DNA from 2 places in the Oleiagrimonas sp. MCCC 1A03011 genome. Region 1 is predicted to be linked to the other one. Evidence: predicted binding sites of a transcription regulator. Region 1 holds the regulator's gene; the other holds the start of a gene.
What was found. Region 1 encodes HrcA, which represses chaperone genes, less so after heat shock. Its sites were predicted from a motif close to TTNGCACTCNNNNNNNNNGAGTGCNAA; they were not measured.
Positions count from the first base shown of each region.

Region 2: groES (co-chaperone GroES) is a predicted target of HrcA. The motif match lies at 3,264-3,290, and genes of this name have one in related genera.

Region 1 is NZ_MSPY01000003.1:348,185-355,336, reverse strand. It holds gene dapB (4-hydroxy-tetrahydrodipicolinate reductase) at 1-52, opposite strand, end outside; gene dnaJ (molecular chaperone DnaJ) at 135-1,259, opposite strand; gene BTJ49_RS08180 (TMEM175 family protein) at 1,256-1,846, opposite strand; gene dnaK (molecular chaperone DnaK) at 1,904-3,835, opposite strand; gene grpE (nucleotide exchange factor GrpE) at 3,941-4,498, opposite strand; gene hrcA (heat-inducible transcriptional repressor HrcA) at 4,591-5,649, opposite strand; gene recN (DNA repair protein RecN) at 5,811-7,152, shown strand, end outside.
Region 2 is NZ_MSPY01000002.1:182,072-189,223, forward strand. It holds gene BTJ49_RS04450 (TlpA disulfide reductase family protein) at 1-521, opposite strand, end outside; gene BTJ49_RS04455 (protein-disulfide reductase DsbD) at 526-2,706, opposite strand; gene cutA (divalent-cation tolerance protein CutA) at 2,763-3,107, opposite strand; gene groES (co-chaperone GroES) at 3,338-3,631, shown strand; gene groL (chaperonin GroEL) at 3,749-5,407, shown strand; gene BTJ49_RS04475 (YaeQ family protein) at 5,523-6,077, shown strand; gene BTJ49_RS04480 (LTA synthase family protein) at 6,141-7,152, opposite strand, start outside.

The DNA of each region.
Region 1 (7,152 bases):
GCCCCATGCGTCCGGAGGCGCCGCTGATGGCGATGCGAAGTGCTTGATTCATGACTACCCTGGCGCTCACGCCGATTCGGAATCCGGCCATCCTAACGCGTCCAGGACGCGGCGCAAACGCCGGATTCGCAGATTCAGGAAGTCACGCGGGACCAGAAATCCTTGACCCCGTCGAACCAGTTCTTGGCGCGCGGCGAATGCTCCATGCTGTGCTCGCCGCCGAAGGTTTCCTCGAACGATTCCAGCAACTCGCGTTGTTCGCGGGTCAGGCGCACCGGCGTTTCCACGACCACCTGGCAGATCAGGTCGCCGACCCGGCCGCCTCGCGGCGACTTCACGCCACGGCCGCGCAGACGGAAAGTCTGCCCGGTCTGGGTCTCCGGCGGCAGATTGATCTCGACGTCATCCTCCAGCGTCGGCACCGTCAGCGTCGCACCAAGCGCCGCCTGGGTGAAGCGGATCGGCACTTCGCAATGCAGGTCGTTGCCTTCGCGCTGGAAAATCTTGTGCGGACGCACGCGCACTTCGACGTACAGGTCACCGGCCTGCCCGCCCGCCGGGGCGGCTTCGCCCTGCCCGGTCAGGCGCACGCGGTCGCCGGTGTCGACGCCGGCGGGAATGTTCACCGACAGCGTGCGGGTATTGCGGTAGCGCCCCTCGCCCTTGCAGGTCTTGCACGGGTTCTTGATCGAACGCCCGCTACCGCCGCAATGCGGACAGGGCTGCTGGATCGAGAAGATGCCGTTCTGCATGCGCACCTGACCGTGACCGTTGCAGGTCCCGCAGGTATCGAGCTTGCCGTCCTCCGAGCCACTGCCCTGGCAGTCGTCGCAGGCGACCAGGGTCGGAACCTTGATCTCTTTCTCGAGGCCGAACACGGCCTCTTCCAGGTCCATCTCGAGGATGTAGCGCAGATCGGAACCGCGCTGCGGGCCGCGTCGGCCGGCGCCACCGAAGATGTCGCCGAAGATATCGCCGAAGATGTCGCCCATGTCGCCGAATCCGCCAGCGCCGTGACCGCCGCCCATGCCGCCTTCGAACGCCGCATGGCCGTACTGGTCGTACATGCTTCGCTTGTCGGCATCGGACAGGATCTCGTAGGCCTGCTTGGCCTCCTTGAAGCGCTCCTGCGCCTCGGGATCGTCCGGACAGCGGTCGGGATGGCATTTCATCGCCACGCGACGGAATGCCTTCTTGATCGTGGCCGTGTCGGCACTGCGCTCGACACCCAGGGTTTCGTAGTAGCAGGTCTTGCTCATGAGCGATGTTTCATTGAGCCTTCGATGCGTCGATCGGGTACCAACCACATCGAGGCAACGAGGATGTAAATCAAGCCCGAGAACCAGACGCTGACGAAAGCCAGCGGGATCGCACAGGCATAAAGAAGCGGCGCAAGGATACCTTTCCAGTCACGGCGTGACAGCAGCATTCGCGCCATCTCCCCATCGCGCCCGCCGTTGGCGCGAATCAAGGTGAACTGGAAAGGCTGCCAGGCCAGTCCGGCCATCAGCAGCACGACACCATACAACGCCACCGGTACGGCGGCGAAATGGTTCTCACCCATCCATGCGGTCGCGAACGGAAACAGGGACAGCCAGAACAACAGATGCAGATTGGCCCATAGCACCGATCCGCTGACATGCCGAGCGGCCTGCAGGAAATGGTGATGGTTGTTCCAGTAGATGCCGACGTAGACGAAGCTGAGAACGTAACTGAGAAAAGCCGGCAACACGGGCAGCAGCGAAGCCAGGTCGGTGCCATGCGGGGCTTTCATCTCCAGCACCATGATGGTGATGACGATGGCCAGCACGCCGTCGCTGAATGCTTCCAGTCGCCCCTTGTTCACCGTGCCCCCCCACGAACGAAGAGGGCCGGACGGTCACGCCGTCCGGCCCGATTTCGCTCAGCTCTTCTTGTCGTCGTCCTTCACTTCGGTGAATTCGGCGTCGACCACGTCCTCGGGCTGGGCCGAACCGCCACCCGGGGCCTGCTGACCGGCCGCCTCGGGACCGGCCTGACCGGCGCCCTGGGCCGCCGCGAACAGCGGCTGCGCGACCTGCTCGAGCTTGCTCATCTTGGACTCGATGGCGTCCTTGTCGTCGCCTTCCATCGCCTTCTCGAGATCCGACAGCGCCTCCTCGATGCCGCCGATCTGGTCGCCGGCCTTGTCACCGTGCTCCTTCAGCGCGCTGCGGGTGGCATGCACCATCTGGTCGGCCTTGTTCCGCGTGGTGACCAGTTCCTGGAACTTCTTGTCGTCCTCGCGGTGCGACTCGGCGTCGGCGACCATGCGCTCGACTTCTTCCTCGGACAGACCCGAGCCGGCCTTGATCTCGACCTTCTGTTCCTTGCCCGTCTTCTTGTCCTTGGCGTGCACGTGCAGGATGCCGTTGGCGTCGATGTCGAAGCTGACCTCGATCTGCGGCATGCCGCGCGGCGCGGGATCGATACCGGCCAGGTCGAAGCGGGCCAGCGACTTGTTGTACTGCGCCTGCTCGCGCTCGCCCTGCAGCACGTGCACGGTGACCGCGGTCTGGTTGTCGTCAGCGGTGGAGAAGATCTGCGACGCCTTGGTCGGAATCGTGGTGTTCTTCTCGATCAGCTTGGTGAACACGCCGCCCATGGTCTCGATGCCCAGGCTCAGCGGGGTCACGTCCAGCAGCAGGACGTCCTTGACGTCGCCACCCAGCACGCCGCCCTGGATCGCCGCGCCCACGGCCACGGCCTCGTCCGGATTGACGTCCTTGCGCGGCTCCTTGCCGAAGAAGTCCTTGACCGCTTCCTGCACCTTGGGCATGCGGGTCTGACCACCGACCAGGATCACCTCGTCGACGTCGGACACACGCAGACCGGCGTCATCCAGCGCGGTGCGGCACGGATCGATGGAACGCTTGACCAGGTCCCCGACCAGCGCTTCCAGCTTGGCGCGGGTCAGCTTGATGTTCAGATGCTTGGGACCGGAGGCGTCGGCCGTCACGTACGGCAGGTTGACCTCGGTCTGGTGGCTGGAGGACAGCTCGATCTTGGCGCGCTCGGCGGCGTCCTTCAGACGCTGCAGGGCCAGCGGGTCCTTGCGCAGATCGATGCCCTGATCCTTGTTGAACTCGTCGACCAGGTAGTCCATGACGCGCTGATCGAAGTCCTCGCCGCCCAGGAACGTGTCGCCGTTGGTGGCCAGCACTTCGAACTGCTTCTCGCCATCGACTTCGGCGATCTCGATGATCGACACGTCGAACGTGCCGCCGCCCAGATCGTAGACCGCGATCTTGCGGTCGCCGCCCTTCTTGTCCAGGCCATAGGCCAGCGCGGCCGCGGTCGGCTCGTTGATGATGCGCTTGACCTCCAGACCGGCGATCTTGCCGGCATCCTTGGTCGCCTGACGCTGCGAATCGTTGAAGTACGCGGGCACCGTGATGACGGCTTCGGTGACCGGCTCGCCCAGGAAGTCCTCGGCGGTCTTCTTCATCTTCATCAGCACCTTGGCCGACACTTCCGGCGGCGCCATCTTCTTGCCGTCGGAGGTCTGCACCCAGGCATCACCGTTGTCGTGCTCGAAGATCTTGTAGGACACCAGGTCGATGTCCTTCTGCACTTCGGCGTCCTTGAACTTGCGGCCGATCAGACGCTTGACCGCGTAGAAGGTGTTGGCCGGATTGGTCACCGCCTGACGCTTGGCCGAGGCGCCCACCAGCACTTCGCCGTCCTTGCTGAAGGCGACGATGGAAGGCGTGGTGCGGTCACCCTCGGAATTCTCGATGACGCGCGTGGATGAACCCTCCATCACCGCCACGCACGAATTGGTGGTGCCGAGGTCGATACCGATGATCTTGCCCATGGTCTTCACTCTCCGAAAATTTCTGTGATGCGGCCCCCGCGGCCGCCGTTGATTTCTAGGTGGGGGATGCCGCGCGGCGATTCAAGACGCGCGCGGCACGGTTTTTCAGGCGCTGGGCGCCTTGGCGACCGCAACCAGCGCAGGGCGCAGCAGTCGGTCGTTGAGTACGTAGCCCTTCTGCAGCACGGCGACGACGGTGTCGGGGGCGTGCTGATCGGTCTCGACCATGTTCATGGCCTGGTGCTGTTCCGGATCGAACGGCTTGTGCAGCGGGTCGATCGCCTTCAGGCCGTTCTGCTCGGCGACCTTCAACAGTGACTTGAGCGTCAGCTGCATGCCTTCGCGCAGTGGCGCGACCTCCTCGGTCTGCACGGCCAGGCCCTGCTCCAGGCTGTCGCAGACCGGCAGCAGGTCCGAGAGCACGCGCTCGTTGGCGAAGCGGCGGGCCTGTTCCAGCTCGCGCTGCAGGCGGCGGCGCTGATTCTCGATCTCGGCACGCTCGCGCAGCAGGGTGTCGCGCATGTCCGCGACGCTGCGCTCGGCCTCGGCCAATTGGGCGGTCAGGGTTTCCAGCTCCTGCATCGAGGTCTCGCCGTCCTGCGACGTGCTGGACGGCTCCTGATCGGGCGCCGTGTCCGGTGCGTTCGGCTTGGTGTCTTCCATCATGGCTCCAGGCAACTTCATGAGGACCCGCGACAGCGCCGCAGGCCGGTTCGGTTTGGGTTGGTGTGCGGAAACGACCGCTCTGGCGAGGGTTATAGGGTCGCCGTGACGCGATTCAAGGCATCGCCGAGCAATCCGGCGGTCGCCTGCACGACGGGAATCACGCGATCGTAGGCCATGCGGGTCGGTCCGATCACGCCTACTGTGCCCAGCACGCGGCCCTCGGTGCCATAGGTGGCGGTCACCACGGAGCAGCCGTCGAGCGCGGCGTAACCCGACTCCTCACCGATGAACAGGCGCACGCCGGGGGCCTTCGCGCACACATCCAGCAACTGCATCAGATCGCGCTTGCGCTGGAAGGCCTCGAACAGTTCACGCAGGCGATCCAGGTCGGACAGCTCCTGATAGCCCATCAGGTTGGTCTGCCCGCTGAGCACCATGTCGGCCTCGGCCTGCGGCGCGAACGAGGCCGAAGCCAGCTCCACCGCATTGCTCAGCAATTCGTTCAATTCGTGGCCGGCGGCCTTCAGCTCGGCCAGCAGGCGCGTGCGGATCTCGTCCAGACGCAGCCCGGCGAATTCGCTGTTGAGGTAATTCGCCGCCTGTTCCAGCGCTCCCGCGCTCAACGGCTCACTCAGCTGCACCACGCGGTTCTGCACCTGGTTGTCGGCAAACACCAGAATGACCAGTACACGCGCGCCTTCCAGCGGCACGAAGTCGATGTGGCGAAGGGAGAAGTCCGAATGTCGCGGCACAGTTACCAGACCGACGAAATGGGTCATCGCCGAAAGCAGCGACGAGGTGCTGTTGAACAGGTCCAGCGAGCTGTTCGGTGTCGGTGGAAGCTGCTGGCGCAGGCGCGCCAGGTCTTCGCCGGTCAGCGGACGCAGCTCAAGCAGGCTGTCCACGAACAGGCGCAGCCCGCGCGGCGTGGGAATGCGTCCGGCGGACGTGTGTGGCGACGCCACCAGACCGGATTCCTCCAGATCGGCCATGATGTTGCGGATGGTCGCCGGGCTCACGTCCAGTCCCGAGGACTTGGACAGCGTGCGCGAACCGACCGGCTCGCCGTCGGTCAGGTACTGGCCGATCAGCGCGCGCAGAAGGCGGCGGGAGCGTGCGTCGAGATCCGGACCGTGCGATGGGCTCATGAAAAACCGGGTTTGCGTGGATACCTGTGGACTGAATAAGGGTTGAACGCGAGCGTTGCAAGCCCCTCGTGTCCACCTCGCCTCGATTGAAGATCGTCCGCTGTCTGCAGATATGAGACGCGTATCGCTACAATCAGCGACGTCATCGTCCGGGTTTGTCTATGCTCAGCTCGCTTTACGTGCGCAATTTCGCCGTGGTCGAGGAAGCCGAGATCGGCTTCGGCCCCGGCATGACCGTGGTCACCGGTGAGACCGGTGCCGGAAAGTCCCTGCTTGTCGACGCGCTGATGCTGCTGTCCGGCGCCCGCGCCGATAGCGCGCTGGTCCGCGCCGGTAGCGACCGTGCCGAGCTCTCGGCCGAATTCGACCTGTCCGCCCTGCCCGCCGCGCGGGACTGGCTGGCCCAGCAGGAGCTGGACGACGACGGGCACTGCAATCTGCGCCGCGTGCTCAAGGCCGAAGGCAGCTCCCGCGCCTGGATCAACGGGCGGCCGGCCACGCTGACCCAGCTGTCGGAGCTGGCGGCGCTGATTGTCGAGATCCACGGTCAGCACGAACACCAGGCGCTGCTCTCGCGCACGCATCAACTGGCCCTGCTCGACGCGTTCGCGCAGGCGGCCCCCTTGCGTGAGCGTGTGGCCGAACAGACTCGCGCCTGGCGCGACTGCGGCCGGCGCATCGAGGCACTAACCGGCGGCGAGGATCGCGACGAGCGCATTGCCCTGCTGCGCCACGAGGTCGAGGCCCTGCAACGCTGGAGCCTCGCGCCCGAAGACCTGCAGGAGCTGGAAGCCGACCACCGCCGCCTGGCCAACGCCGGCCGGCTATTGGAAGGCGCCAACGGACTCAGCGAGCTGCTCGACGGCGACAGCGAATTCGCCGCGCGCCGCGCCGTCGGACGCGCGCAGACCGAACTGGCCCGCCTGGCCGAACTCGACAGTCGCCTGGAACCACTGGCCGCGCTACTGGAAAACGCCGAGATCCAGCTCGGCGAGGCCATCGACGGCCTCGGCCACTACGCCAGCGACCTGGACATGGACCCCGAGCGCTTCGCCGAGGTCGATCAGCACCTGGCCCGCCTGCACGATCTGGGGCGACGTCACCGCCTGCCGCTGGAAGAGTTGCAGCAGAAAGCCGAGACGCTGGCGACCGAACTCGAGGAATTGGAAGGCGCGGGCGCGACTCTCGAACGCCTGCGGCGCGAGCGCGACGAATGCGCGAGCCGCTATGCCAAGGCCGCCGCCGAGCTGAGCAAGGCCCGCGCCAAGGCCGCTGCAACGCTGGGCGAACAGATCACGGCATTGATGCAGGAACTCGGCATGGCCGGAGGCCGCTTCCAGGTCTCGCTCACGCCGCGTGATGGCGACGATCCCGACGCACTCGGCGCAGAACGCTGCGAATTCGAGGTCAGCGCCAACCCGGGGCAGCCGCCGCGGGCACTGCGCAAGGTCGCCTCGGGCGGCGAACTGGCACGCATCAGTCTCGCCGTCGAGGTCGCCGCGC
Region 2 (7,152 bases), on a different contig from region 1:
AGGGCCAGGCGCGTGTTGCCTAGCACGGCGCGGGGGTCGGGTTTCACGCCTTCACCGAGCAGGGTCGGGTAACCCGTAGGGTGATCGGCGAGAAAGGCGCGCACGGCCTGCGGGTCGTCCATCGCGATGCCAACGATTTGCGCCTTGTCCGCGTACGCGCGCTGCGCCGCGGTCAGCGCCGGCATTTCCTTGCGGCAGGGGATGCACCAGGTTGCCCAGAAGTTGATCAGTACGGTGCGGCCCTTCCACTGCGCGAGGGGTTGGGGATGGCCCTCGGCATCGGGCAGTGTCCAAGTGGGCAGAGCATCGCCGGGTGCACGCACGGTCACGCCGGCCGGTGGCGCCGGGGCGGTGGCCGTGAGCAACCTTTGCGCGATGCTCTGACCCATCTGCGTGGTCATCAGGCGGTCCAGCAGTTTCGGCGGTACGCCGTATTCGTACACGTACACGCCGAACAGGCCGAATCCGACGGCCGCGGCCAACAGCACGATGCCCAGCGAGGCGCTTCGGCTGCGGACCATCGGTTTACTGCGCCGCCTTCTCGACGGCCCTGCGCACGATGCCGGCGGTCAGCACGGAGGGCAGCTTCACACCTTCCGCACCGTTCTTGCCGAAGACCACGTAGACCGGCACGCCCGGCGAGTTCCAGCGCTTCAGGAAGGCGGTGATGGCCGGGTTCTCGTTGGTCCAGTCGCCCTTCATGTAGACCGTGCCGGTTCGCTTGAGCAAGTCGCGGAAGGCGTCGGTGTTCAGCACGGCGTGCTCGTTGGCCTTGCAGGTGATGCACCAGTCGGCGGTCATGTCGACGAACACCGGCGTGCCCTGCTTGCGCAGTTCGGCCAGCTTGGCCGGGGTGAACGCGACCATGCCCATGTCTGCCTGGGCACTCGCGGTGGCCGTTGGCGTGGGTACCTTGTGGATCAGCGCCAGCGGCACCAGCGCGATCAGCAGCAGCGCACCGGCCAGCACCTTGCTGGGAACACCGCGATGGCGGCTGCGCTCGAACCACCATAGCGCCATTGCCAGCAGCACGACGCCGACCAGCAGCAGGCCGGCTCCGTCGGCGCCGCGCTGGTTGGCCAGCACCCAAGTCAGCCAGACCGCAGTCAGGTATAGCGGGAACGCCAGCGTTTGCTTGAGCGTTTCCATCCACGCGCCCGGCTTGGGCAGCCATGCACCCAGTTTCGGGAAGAAGCCGATCAACAGGAACGGCAGCGCCAGCCCCAATCCCAGGGTGAGAAACACGAGCAGGGAAATCATGGGTGGAGCAGCCAACGCGAAGGTGGTCGCCGCGCCCATGAAAGGAGTCGTGCATGCGCTGGCGACGACGACCGCCAGCACGCCAGTGAAGAAGTCGCCGCGTAGCCCGGGTTTCTGGGTAAGCGATTGGCCGACATTGGCAAGACCGGCGCCGAATTGCACTACGCCAGAAAAGCCCAGTCCCATGGCGAAGATCAGGTAGACCATCGAACCCACGAACAGAGGTTGCTGGAGCTGAACGCCCCAGCGCGCGCCCAGGCCGGCAACAATCAGGCCGAGTATGCCGAATGAGGTCAGCACGCCGGCGGTATAGGAGAGCGCGTGGTTCCGTGCGTTCTTCGGACTGCCGCCACTTTCGAGCAAAGTGATGGCCTTCAGCGACAGAACCGGGAGTACGCATGGCATGAGGTTGAAGAGCAGTCCGCCGATCAGCGCTAAAAGCAGCACGAACAGCAGGTTCGGCGATGCACTGGTCGTTTTCGGCGACTCCTTCGGACCGCCATCTCCGTTGCCGGAGGCCGGCGGCAGGGCGACATCGACGGTGCGCGTCATCACTGGGTAGCAGATGCCGTCCTCCAGGCAGCCCTGGAAGCGCGCCTGCAGCTTCACGTGATCGGTCATTCCGCGCGTGATCGGCAGCGGCACCTCGACCTGGTCGAAGTAGACGATGCTGTCACCCGAGTATTGGTCGTGATAGGCCACGCCGTTGGGCCACTGCGGCGTGCCCAGCTTCGCGCCGTCGGCGTCGAGCAGCGTCAGCTCGGTTTTGTCGCGGTACAGGTAGTAGTGCTTCGGCATCGTCCAGCGAAGCAGCAGCGTGTTCGGTGCGGTGGCGATGGCCTCGAAGCGGAAGGCCTGCTCGGCCGGCAGGGCGTCGCCGGACGATGCGTTCTTGCCGCCGTCCGTCAGCATCTCGCTGGAGTTCTTGCCGATCGCGGTCAGCAGATCGGTGCCGCCGGCCTTGCCCTGGGTGGCCGCGCCGTTGCCGGGCAGCGTCATGGTCAGGGTCTTGGTGTACGGCGGGTAGCAGATCTTCGGATCGACCTCGTGGCAGCCCTGCATCTTCACCGCCAGCGTCAGGGTCTTCGCGTTCTTGTCCTGCAGCGTGTAGGGCAGCGTGGCGTCGATGGCGTGGTGGTAGATCTCGATGTCGCCCAGGTATTCGTCGTGTTCCTTCAGGCCGTCGGGCAGCTGCAGCGAGCCCAGTGTGGCCGCGCCGCCAGACGCCTTGGCCGAGATGCGGCTGCGATACAGGTAGTAGTCGGGCGCGATGGTCCAGTGCAGGTGGATCGTGCCCGGCGTGCGTACTTCGGCGGTGACCTGGTAGGCCTGCTCGACTGGCAGCAGACCGTCGACTTCCTGCGCGGCCAGCGGCGGCGCCAGCGCGCACAGGGCCAGCAGTGCAGTCAGCAGCAGGAGGGCGGAACGACGGAACAGAAGATGCATCGGGGACTCCGGTCCGCGCTTCGTAGCGCGGGCTCGCGTACGGGGTGAGGTAGTCATTATGACCGTGCGGGCGGCGAATCGCTTACAGCGACGCTTTCGCCCAGCCAGTCCAGGTAGGCCGGCAGGCCGTCAGCGATGTTCAGCGCGATCAGCTCGGGCACGTCGTACGGATGCAGCTCGAGCAGGCGCGCCTGCAGAGCCGCGACGGCCGCGGCGCGGGTCTTGATGAGCAGCAGCACTTCGGTGTCCTCCTGTACCGCGCCTTCCCAGCGGTAGGTGGAGGTCAGGCCGGGCAGACGGCTGACGCAGGCGGCCAGGCGCGCCTCGACGAGCGCGCGGGCGATGCGCGCGGCCGAGGCTTCGTCGGGGCAGGTGCACAGCAGCAGTCGGGCGTCGGTCATGGCATTCGGTCGCGTGAGCGTCGGACCAGTCTACGCAGCCGCGGCAGCGCGTGCAGGGGACTTTTTTCATGGCGGCCCTTGAAAGCGTCGCAGGGGTCCTCCATCTGGCGTGACAGGGCGGCGCGGTCTTCAAAACGGGATCGGCTGCCGCTAAAATTGGCACTCAACACCGCCGAGTGCTAACAAGGCGGTGAAATTTTCTTCAACATCAACGACTTGGTGGAAATGTCATGAGCAAACTGCGTCCGCTGCACGACCGCGTGATCGTCAAGCGCCTGGAAGAGGAGAAGGTCTCCGCAGGCGGCATCGTCATCCCCGATTCGGCCACCGAAAAGCCGATCCGCGGTGAAGTCCTGGCCGCCGGCGAAGGCAAGATCCTGGACGACGGCAAGGTCCGCCCGATGGCGGTCAAGGTCGGCGACAAGGTCCTGTTCGGCAAGTACTCGGGCACCGAGGTCAAGGTCGAGGGCGACGAACTGCTGGTCCTGCGCGAAGACGACATCGTGGCGGTGATCGAGGGCTGATTCCGCGCCTCCGGTCCGGCGCCGCATTCCGATGCCGAGCGCCGACCGCTGCGGGGACGCCGTCCGGCACCTACCTCCGATTTTCCATTACTGATTACCGAAAAAGGTTGAACCATCATGGCAGCTAAAGAAGTACGTTTCGGCGAAGACGCCCGCGCGCATCTGCTCAAGGGCGTGAACACGCTCGCCAACGCGGTCAAGGTCACGCTGGGCCCGAAGGGCCGCAACGTCGTGCTCGAGAAGAGCTTCGGCGCCCCGACCATCACCAAGGACGGCGTGTCCGTCGCCAAGGAAATCGAGCTGGAAGGCAAGCTCGAGAACCTCGGTGCGCAGATCGTCAAGGAAGCCGCTTCCAAGACGTCCGACATCGCCGGTGACGGCACCACCACCGCCACCGTGCTGGCGCAGGCGTTCATCCGCGAGGGCATGAAGGCGGTCGCCGCCGGCATGAACCCGATGGATCTGAAGCGCGGCATCGACAAGGCCGTGACCGCGGCCGTCGGCGAGCTGAAGAACCTGTCCAACCCGACCGCCGACGACAAGGCGATCGCCCAGGTCGGCACCATCTCGGCCAACTCCGACGCCAACATCGGCGACATCATTGCCGAGGCCATGAAGAAGGTCGGCAAGGAAGGCGTGATCACGGTCGAGGAAGGCTCGGGCCTGGACAACGAGCTGGACGTGGTCGAGGGCATGCAGTTCGACCGCGGCTACCTGTCGCCGTACTTCATCAACAACCAGCAGAGCCAGCAGGTCGAGATGGAAGACCCGTTCATCCTGCTGCACGACAAGAAGGTCTCCAACGTGCGTGACCTGCTGCCGGTGCTCGAGGCCGTCGCCAAGGCCGGCAAGCCGCTGCTGATCGTTGCCGAGGAAGTCGAGGGCGAGGCGCTGGCCACGCTGGTGGTCAACACCATCCGCGGTATCGTCAAGGTCGCCGCCGTCAAGGCGCCGGGCTTCGGTGATCGTCGCAAGGCGATGCTGGAAGACATGGCCGTGCTGACCTCCGGTCAGGTCATCTCCGAGGAAGTCGGTCTGCAGCTGGAGAAGGCCACGATCAACGATCTGGGTCGTGCCAAGCGCGTCGTCATCACCAAGGAAAACACCACCATCATCGATGGCGCCGGTGAAGCCGAGAAGATCCAGACCCGCATCGGCCAGATCAAGGCGCAGATCGAGGAGACCTCCTCGGACTACGACCGCGAGAAGCTGCAGGAGCGCGTGGCCAAGCTGGCCGGCGGCGTGGCCGTCATCAAGGTCGGTGCCGCCACCGAGGTCGAGATGAAGGAGAAGAAGGCGCGCGTCGAGGACGCCCTGCACGCCACGCGTGCGGCCGTCGAGGAAGGCGTGGTCCCGGGCGGCGGCGTCGCCCTGATCCGCGCGCTGTCCGCGGTCGAGGGTCTGACCGGCGACAACGTCGACCAGAACCACGGCATCGCCATCACCCGTCGCGCCCTGGAAGCGCCGCTGCGCGAGATCGTCAGCAACGCCGGCGAAGAAGCCAGCGTGGTGCTGAACAAGGTCAAGGAAGGCAAGGGCAACTTCGGCTACAACGCCGCCACCGGCGAATTCGGCGACATGATCGAATTCGGCATCCTGGACCCGACCAAGGTCACGCGTTCGGCGCTGCAGAACGCTTCCTCGGTCGCCGGTCTGGCCATCACCACCGAGGCCGTCGTGGCCGAACTGCCGAAGGACGACAGCGCCGATGCCGGCGCCGGTGCCGGCGGCATGGGTGGCATGGGCGGTATGGGTGGCATGGGCGGCATGATGTAAGCCCGGTCATTCGACCTGCGACACGAAAAACCCCGCTTCGGCGGGGTTTTTCTTTGTCCGGTTTCCGCGGGTGCGGCGGCGTACAATGGCGGATTGTCCCGGGGAATCCACGCGCATGGCGCTCAGCTCCACCATCCACAAGGCCGAACTGTCGATCAGCGACATGGATCGGCATTACTACGCCAGCCACGCGCTGACCGTTGCCCGTCATCCGTCGGAGACTGAACAGCGCATGATGGTGCGGCTGCTGGCATTCGCGCTGTACGCCGATGACCGGCTGCGGTTCGGTCGCGGCCTCAGCGATGACGACGAGCCGGCGCTGTGGCGTAAGGACTACAGCGAGGCGATCGAGCTGTGGATCGACGTCGGCGAGCCGGACGAGGCTCGCGTGCGCAAGGCCTGCGGTCGGGCGCAGCAGGTGGTGGTGATCAATTACGGCGGGCATGCCGCAGAGCTGTGGTGGGCGCGCGTCGGTGCGACGCTGCGGCGTCACCGCAATTTGTGTGTGCTGGACGTGGATGCCTCGACGCTGGAGCAGCTGGTCGCGCGCTGCGATCGCGGCATGCGCTGGCAGTGCCTGATCCAGGACGGCGAATTGCAGCTCATCGATGGCGACCGCACGCTGGCGGTGCGGCTGGATGCGCGCATGGGCGACTACGCGGTGGCCTGACTCCCGGTCATCGCGGCGACGGGCGCGGATCGAGCCGCGTCCGCCGGTCGCTGTTCGAAGGGGTCAGGGTGAGGAGACCGATGGTGTCGCCGCCTGCGGCTGGGAGTTCGGCATCGTGTCGGCGGCGGTCCGGGCGTGTTCCGAAGGCGTCGACGGCGAGGCCATCGTCGCGGCCTTCGCCCACAGCGCATCGTCGAGTTTGCCCTTCAGGCGCAGGCGGGCGATGTTGGTCATGCCCTTGTCCAATTGCTTCTGATCGGCGTCTTCGTCCGGTTTCGGCGCGTCCGGTGCGCGCGTGAGCGCGGCGAGCTTCGGTGCGACCAGCTGCGTCAACGCGAAGTAGTTGTCGTGGATCGCGGTGCGCGCCAGTAGCATGCCCGGCAGTTCCCACGCGGCCACGTTCTTTTCGACCGGCTTGCCCGTCTTCAGGCGCGAGGTGTCGATCAGCAGGTACGGCACGGTCTGTACCAGGAAGCCCTGGCCGTTGCGGAAGCCGGCCTGCTGGAACGCCGGCACGATGGCCGGCAGGTGATCGCCGAAGAACACGATCAGCGTCGGCCGCTTGCGCTGGGCCAGCGTGTCGGCCAGGCGGCCCAGCTGCTGGTCGGCATGGCGGATGTGGTAGATGTAGTTCTGCAGCTCGACCTTGGCCTGTCCCGTCACCGTCGGCGGCACCGGAATGGCGTCGCGCACCTTGGTGTCGATGCCGAAATCCTGGTTGTACGGCCCGTGTGCCTCGATGCTGATGCCGAGCACGAAGCGCGGCGGTCCGTCGGCCGGCAGCTGACGCAGAAGTTCGTCGGTGAACGACTTGTCGGACATGTACTTGCCGTCGTGCACCGCGTCGTTTGGCGGGAAGTCGTTCTGCGAGACGAAGCGGTCGAAGCCCAGCGCCTTGAACGCCGTGGAGCGGTTCCAGAAGCCCGGATCGTTGCCGTGCACGGCCAGGGTCTCGTAGCCGTGCTGCTTCAGCAGCCGCACGATGCCGGGAATGGTCTTGCTGTGGATCTGCAGGTACGGGAACTGGATATCCGGGAAGTAGCGCAGCGGCAGACCGGTGAGCACTTCGAACTCG